2 regions of the Bacillus sp. LH1 genome follow, and region 2 is predicted to be linked to the other one. Evidence: a T-box and tRNA genes for the amino acid it is inferred to sense, from the RefSeq annotation. Region 2 holds a T-box; the other holds one or more tRNA genes.

Region 1 (3,478 bases), 670 kb from region 2:
AGCTATGTGCGGAAGGGATAAGTGCTGAAAGCATCTAAGCATGAAGCCCCCCTCAAGATGAGATTTCCCATAGCGTAAGCTAGTAAGATCCCTGAAAGATGATCAGGTTGATAGGTTCGAGGTGGAAGCATGGTGACATGTGGAGCTGACGAATACTAATAGATCGAGGACTTAACCATATAATATGTAGCAATGTTATCTAGTTTTGAGAGAACATAAAAAACTTGTTGACTTTTAAAGTAAATAAGTTATAATAATGATTGTCTCAAAAGAATAATGTCTGGTAATGATGGCAGAGAGGTCACACCCGTTCCCATACCGAACACGGAAGTTAAGCTCTCTAGCGCCGATGGTAGTTGGGACCTTGTCCCTGTGAGAGTAGGACGTTGCCAGGCAATATTATTCCGCAGTAGCTCAGCGGTAGAGCTATCGGCTGTTAACCGATCGGTCGTAGGTTCGATTCCTACCTGCGGAGCCATTGGAGAGCTGTCCGAGTTGGCCGAAGGAGCACGATTGGAAATCGTGTATACGTCACAAGCGTATCAAGGGTTCGAATCCCTTGCTCTCCGCCATAGGATTTATAATATTTGGCCCGTTGGTCAAGTGGTTAAGACACCGCCCTTTCACGGCGGTAACACGGGTTCGAATCCCGTACGGGTCACCACTTTGGAGGATTAGCTCAGCTGGGAGAGCACCTGCCTTACAAGCAGGGGGTCGGCGGTTCGATCCCGTCATCCTCCACCATATAAATTTTATATGAATAGTATTATCGCGGGGTGGAGCAGCACGGTAGCTCGTCGGGCTCATAACCCGAAGGTCGCAGGTTCAAATCCTGTCCCCGCAACCAAATGGTCCCGTGGTGTAGTGGTTAACATGCCTGCCTGTCACGCAGGAGATCGCCGGTTCGACCCCGGTCGGGACCGCCATTTTAATAAGGCTCGGTAGCTCAGTCGGTAGAGCAGAGGACTGAAAATCCTCGTGTCGGCGGTTCGATTCCGTCCCGAGCCACCATTTATTTTAATAAAATACGCCGGCTTAGCTCAATTGGTAGAGCAACTGACTTGTAATCAGTAGGTTGGGGGTTCAAGTCCTCTAGCCGGCACCATGTAAGTTTCGGAGGGGTAGCGAAGTGGCTAAACGCGGCGGACTGTAAATCCGCTCCTTCGGGTTCGGCAGTTCGAATCTGCCCCCCTCCACCATTTACATAGGGGCATAGTTTAAAGGTAGAACTGAGGTCTCCAAAACCTCCAGTGTGGGTTCGATTCCTACTGCCCCTGCCAAATATATTTACACAACATGGCGGTTGTGGCGAAGTGGTTAACGCACCGGATTGTGGCTCCGGCATTCGTGGGTTCGATTCCCATCAGTCGCCCCATTTTTATTTTAAAAATTACAAATAATCTAATGGATACTTACATATAATTAAGTAAGAATTCGATGGGCTATAGCCAAGCGGTAAGGCAACGGACTTTGACTCCGTCATGCGCTGGTTCGAATCCAGCTAGCCCAGCCATTTTTGCGGAAGTAGTTCAGTGGTAGAATACAACCTTGCCAAGGTTGGGGTCGCGGGTTCGAATCCCGTCTTCCGCTCCAATAAAATTTAATATGGCGGCATAGCCAAGTGGTAAGGCAGAGGTCTGCAAAACCTTTATCACCGGTTCAAATCCGGTTGCCGCCTTTTCTTTTGTGCCGATGTGGCGGAATTGGCAGACGCGCACGACTCAAAATCGTGTTCCTTCGGGAGTGTCGGTTCGACCCCGACCATCGGTATCATGAACGGCGTAATAAAAGACTCTACACCAAATGTGTAGAGTCTTTTTATGTTTTCATCATACTATAAAATAAGCAAAAATGGTGTGTTGGTGAAATGGTTATAAATGATTAAGGTAAACTTATTCATTTAGTACATGCGATACATTTGGGGAAAGCTACAAAACAATAAAGGGATAAATTTTTATCCCTTTATATAATTTCATTATTTTATAAAGAATTTCTCCAACCTGGTGACATGAAGTTAAATCCGACGCCACCAGTAGATATTAGTACATGATCAGCTGTTAATTTCGTAATTTCTAAGAACTTCTTTTCAAACTCTTCTCTGTTGTATTTGTACATAGTTGAGTGGCATGACCACATGTGCGTTGAAGTACTCAACCAGTCTCCTAATTCCTTTAATTCAGGAAACGACTCAAATCGAATTGGTTCATCTAATTTCATGAATCTCACTTGATAGATAGTTGGGTTTAACTTCTCTCCTATTCCTTTAAAAGCATGTGATTTTTTGTCTTTGGAATGTGTCATAATTCACCCTCCATCTTTTCTTCAAATTTTTTCCTATTTTTATTATACAACAATAGAAAACAATTATGGGAATAATATGGAAATCTTTATTGGCAATATAAAAAGACTGTAACAGAAATGTTAGAGTCTTTTTGTTAAATTATACTATGTGCTTCTAAAATTCGTAATAAACGTAGGAATTCATGTATAATATAACTTGTCGAAAGAACAAAATGATAGTGATTTATATTATGTCTGTAATATGAATCAAAAATGAACTTTTTATATTTCTTTTAAAAATGTGTTGAACACACATTATATTTCATATTAATATTTTTATGTAGATTTAAAACGGGAAAGAGAGTGGAAAGTATGGGCCGTAAATGGAACAATATTAAAGACAAAAAAGCATCAAAAGATGCAAATACAAGCCGTATATACGCGAAATTTGGGCGTGAAATTTATGTGGCAGCAAAACAAGGCGAGCCAGATCCAGAATCAAACCAAGCACTAAGAGTTGTATTAGAGCGTGCGAAAACATACAATGTTCCAAGAACAATTATTGATCGTGCAGTTGAAAAAGCAAAAGGCGGTTCAGAAGAAAATTATGACGAGCTTCGTTATGAAGGATTCGGACCAAATGGAGCTATGGTTATTGTAGATACACTTACAAATAACGTAAACCGTACTGCAGCAGATGTACGAGCTGCATTTAGCAAAAACAGTGGTAATATGGGTGTGAACGGTTCTGTAGCTTACATGTTTGATGCGACAGCTGTTATCGGCCTTGAAGGTAAAACATCAGATGAAGTTCTTGAAATTTTAATGGAAGCAGATGTAGATGCACGTGACATTCTAGAAGAAGAAGATTCTGTTATCGTGTATGCTGAACCAGATCAATTTCATGCAGTACAATCTGCACTTAAAGGTGCTGGCGTTGAGGAGTTTACAGTTGCAGAATTAACAATGCTTGCACAAAGTGATGTAACACTTCCTGAAGATGCTCAAGAACAATTTGAGAAAATGGTTGATGCATTAGAAGATTTAGAAGATGTTCAACAAGTTTATCACAACGTAGACTTAGGAGAGTAATACGATAGATGACCCTTTTCGCTTAGCGGATAGGGTCTTTTTTATGAAGTTAATTAAGGTGATGAAGTATTAAAGGTATTTTGTTGTAGGTAGGGAATATGATTAT
Region 2 (3,478 bases):
ACGTACAAGCAGAAAAGTATGAGTTCCAAGTAGAAGAAACAGAAAAAGAACATCATATTTTATCACCATCGCCTTTCATTATGAATGGCTTGACTCGTAAAGAAAGACAGCTAAAACAATTATTATTTATGGCGTTAGATCAATTACATACAACGAAAAACACAGCAGAAATTCGCTATTGGTTCACAGAGTGGGATCCATCAGCATATGGAATGGTTCAACATATGGAATTTGAAGATATTTGGGCTAAGCTGTATGATGAAGCGAAAACAGGCTGGTCTGATAAGCACGAACAATTATGCGAGCGTCTCGTAAAAGGACAGCCATTTTTTGAAAAGTTATGGGAAATGGAAAATGAGCAAAAGGTAAATTAAAAAACCGCCAATTGGCGGTTTTTTAATTTTGTAGAAATCTAGTTCCAGCGGCAAGAATGTTCGGTGGCTTCGCGCCTTCCTGCGAGGCAAAAAGCGCCTCTACGTCAGGAGCTCCATCCCCCTCACATTCTAAACGAGCTCTTCGCATCTAAGAACCTTCCCCACAAGAAGGTAAAAAGGACCTTCTGTGGGGAAGAACCTTAGCCGTCAGGGCTAAGCAGTCGCCTCCGCTTTTTGTAGAAATCCAGCTCCGGCAGCGAGCTCTTCGTGTCTAAGAACCTTCCGCATAAGAAGACAAAAAGCGTCTTCTATGCGAAAGAACCTTATCCAGTCAGAGCTGAACGAGCTGCCTCCGCTTTATATGTTACCTACGTTTTCTGCTTAGTCCCATTGCGTTTTCTACTTTGCGTAGTTGTTTGAATGCAACGCGGTTTGCTTTTTCTGCACCTTTGTCTAGGATTTCGTCTAGTTCTGGTGAGTTGATTAGTTCGTTATATTTGTCTTGGATTGGACGAATAGCTTCTACGACTACTTGCGCTAGGTCGCCTTTGAAGTCGCCGTATCCTTTTCCTTCGTACATTGCTTCGATTTCTTCAACTGTTTTTCCAGAGAATGAAGAGTAGATTGTTAATAAATTAGAGATACCAGGTTTGTTTTCCTTATCAAATTTCACAATACCTTCAGAGTCAGTTACAGCACTCTTAATTTTCTTTTCAATTGTTTTTGGCTCATCAAGCATACTAATCATTGATTTTGGATTCGGATCAGATTTACTCATTTTTTTCGTAGGCTCTGTTAATGACATAACGCGAGCTCCTACTTTTGGAATGCGAATTTCAGGCATTGTGAAGATTTCGCGGTAACGTTTGTTGAAACGCTCTGCTAAGTCACGTGTTAATTCGATATGTTGCTTTTGGTCATCACCAACCGGCACGATTTCAGTGTTGTAAAGTAAAATATCAGCAGCCATTAATGGTGGATACGTAAGTAATCCAGCTGGAACTGAATCTCTACCAGAAGCTTTATCTTTATATTGCGTCATACGTTCTAATTCTCCAACGTAAGCAACAGATTGCATGATCCATCCTAGTTGAGCGTGTGCTGGTACTTCTGATTGTACAAATAAAGTAGCTTTTTCAGGATCGATGCCGCATGCTACATAAAGTGCAGCAAGACTGCGGATGTTTTTACGAAGCCCGACGGGATCTTGAGGTACTGTAATCGCATGTTGGTTTACAATACAGAAATAACAGTCGTGTTCATTTTGAAGCTCTGTAAACTGCTTCATTGCTCCTAAATAGTTTCCAAGTGTAATCGTTCCACTTGGTTGAATACCAGAAAAGATAACTGACATAAGTAATTCCTCCTAAAATAGAATGCGTGATGTGGGGAAGAGAAGGCAAACAAAAAAGCCCATTCATCCCAAAAACTATAGGGACGAATGGACCGTGGTACCACCCTAATTATTTCACTACTGTGAAATCTCTCTAATCCATAATAACGTTTGGATATAACGCCAAAGCCTACTACTTTCGGTTCGGTTTGGTGCTCAAAAGCCCATTCCATACTGTACAATTACTTGTTCACACCAACCACAAGCTCTCTGAAATTGCCTCAATATGTACTCTTCTTTATCATCGCATACATATAAATTTATTTATTGTTACTTGAGCTCTTTTAATATGAAAGAACTAAAGTTTTATAACAAAATGTTTTGCTGATTATTATATCATATGGGATAGTGTTTGCAAACTACATCAAAATAGTAAAGCTAATGAGGGTCGAGAACAACCCAAGGAAGATACCTGTAATACAAATTGGATATGTCCATTTGAATGAATATGTTTTATAAATACGTTCTTTCTTATCTGTAGGTTCCTCGACTTCTTCAATTAAAGAGTCAATCTTTTTGTTCGTACCAAATACTCTTTGGAATGCGTAAATGGTTACATTGAAAAAACCATTTTGAAATATGTATAAAAAACCGCCGATAAGAATAAAAAACAGTGCAATATAAAACAAAATGTTGACAAAGTTCAACAAAAATTGAGATGAAATGAGGAATGCACCAATACTAGAAGCAATCATCGCTATAAAAATTAGTATACAAGTATGAAAAAAAACTTTATTCAAAATATTCCCCTCCGTCAAAATATTACTAGAATTATTATACTATAAAAGCTATAATAAGTACTAGGATTAATTTTTTGAAAATTATACGCAATTAAAGGTCTGATTTTAAGATGATGGTAGCAATGTTAATGTATCCCTTTACGAAAAATTAAAAATATAAATATTTTATTAAAAATTTTAACAAAAAAACAAAAAACTATATTCACAATTGTTATATTATATGTATAATGAAAATTGTAGAAACTTGGAGATTATTCTTTCAATTCTACTTTTTAACAAGTGAGGGTACAGGAAGTGCAATTAGGGGAGGCAACACAACATGAAGAAAAAGATACCGTTATTACTTGCATCAACTTTAACTGCAAGTATGTTGCTTAGCGCGTGTAGCTACCAAAAAGATGACGCAAAAGCAAAAGGGAAAGAGAACGCTACGAGTAGTAGTAACGGAAAACAGATTCTTAATTTAACAGAGTTATCTGAAATTCCGTCAATGGATGCATCATTGGCATCTGATTCTTCATCTTCTACAGCATTAAATAATACGATGGAAGGTTTATATCGTATTGGCAAAGATCAAAAGAGAATGCCTGGAGTTGCAGAAGATGTCGAAAAGCTAGATGATGGGAAGAAATACATATTTAAATTAAGAAAAGATGCGAAATGGTCGAATGGGGAACCTGTAACAGCTAAAGATTTTGTGTATTCATGGAAAAGAGCAGTAAATCCAGATACAAAAGCAACGTATTCGTACATTATGTTCGATATTAAAAATGCAGAGAAAATTCATAAAAAAGAATTACCTGCTGACCAATTAGGTGTAAAAGCGATTGATGATTATACATTAGAAGTAGAATTAGACAATCCCGTTCCTTACTTTATCGATTTAACAGTTTATCCAGTATTTTACCCACTAAATGAAAACTTTGTAAAAGCACAAGGGGATAAATTTGGTTTAGAGGCAAATACAACAT

What was found. A T-box is a leader RNA that pairs with one kind of tRNA and senses whether it is charged. The one in region 2 lies ahead of trpS (tryptophan--tRNA ligase), so its partner is inferred to be a tRNA-Trp.
Region 1: it encodes a tRNA-Trp, which carries the amino acid that the T-box ahead of trpS (tryptophan--tRNA ligase) is inferred to sense. The anticodon was not compared.

Annotation. Positions count from the first base shown of each region.
Region 1 is NZ_CM175007.1:539,045-542,522, forward strand. It holds rRNA gene ACX9TM_RS02765 (23S ribosomal RNA) at 1-179, shown strand, start outside; rRNA gene rrf (5S ribosomal RNA) at 280-395, shown strand; tRNA gene ACX9TM_RS02775 (tRNA-Asn) at 404-478, shown strand; tRNA gene ACX9TM_RS02780 (tRNA-Ser) at 481-572, shown strand; tRNA gene ACX9TM_RS02785 (tRNA-Glu) at 590-664, shown strand; tRNA gene ACX9TM_RS02790 (tRNA-Val) at 669-744, shown strand; tRNA gene ACX9TM_RS02795 (tRNA-Met) at 771-847, shown strand; tRNA gene ACX9TM_RS02800 (tRNA-Asp) at 851-926, shown strand; tRNA gene ACX9TM_RS02805 (tRNA-Phe) at 936-1,011, shown strand; tRNA gene ACX9TM_RS02810 (tRNA-Thr) at 1,030-1,105, shown strand; tRNA gene ACX9TM_RS02815 (tRNA-Tyr) at 1,116-1,199, shown strand; tRNA gene ACX9TM_RS02820 (tRNA-Trp) at 1,207-1,280, shown strand; tRNA gene ACX9TM_RS02825 (tRNA-His) at 1,300-1,375, shown strand; tRNA gene ACX9TM_RS02830 (tRNA-Gln) at 1,439-1,513, shown strand; tRNA gene ACX9TM_RS02835 (tRNA-Gly) at 1,519-1,593, shown strand; tRNA gene ACX9TM_RS02840 (tRNA-Cys) at 1,608-1,678, shown strand; tRNA gene ACX9TM_RS02845 (tRNA-Leu) at 1,689-1,770, shown strand; gene ACX9TM_RS02850 (DUF3884 family protein) at 1,981-2,301, opposite strand; gene ACX9TM_RS02855 (YebC/PmpR family DNA-binding transcriptional regulator) at 2,653-3,372, shown strand.
Region 2 is NZ_CM175007.1:1,208,817-1,212,294, forward strand. It holds gene ACX9TM_RS06355 (YjbA family protein) at 1-374, shown strand, start outside; gene trpS (tryptophan--tRNA ligase) at 739-1,728, opposite strand; T-box leader at 1,805-2,021, opposite strand; gene ACX9TM_RS06365 (DUF3899 domain-containing protein) at 2,127-2,507, opposite strand; gene ACX9TM_RS06370 (peptide ABC transporter substrate-binding protein) at 2,827-3,478, shown strand, end outside.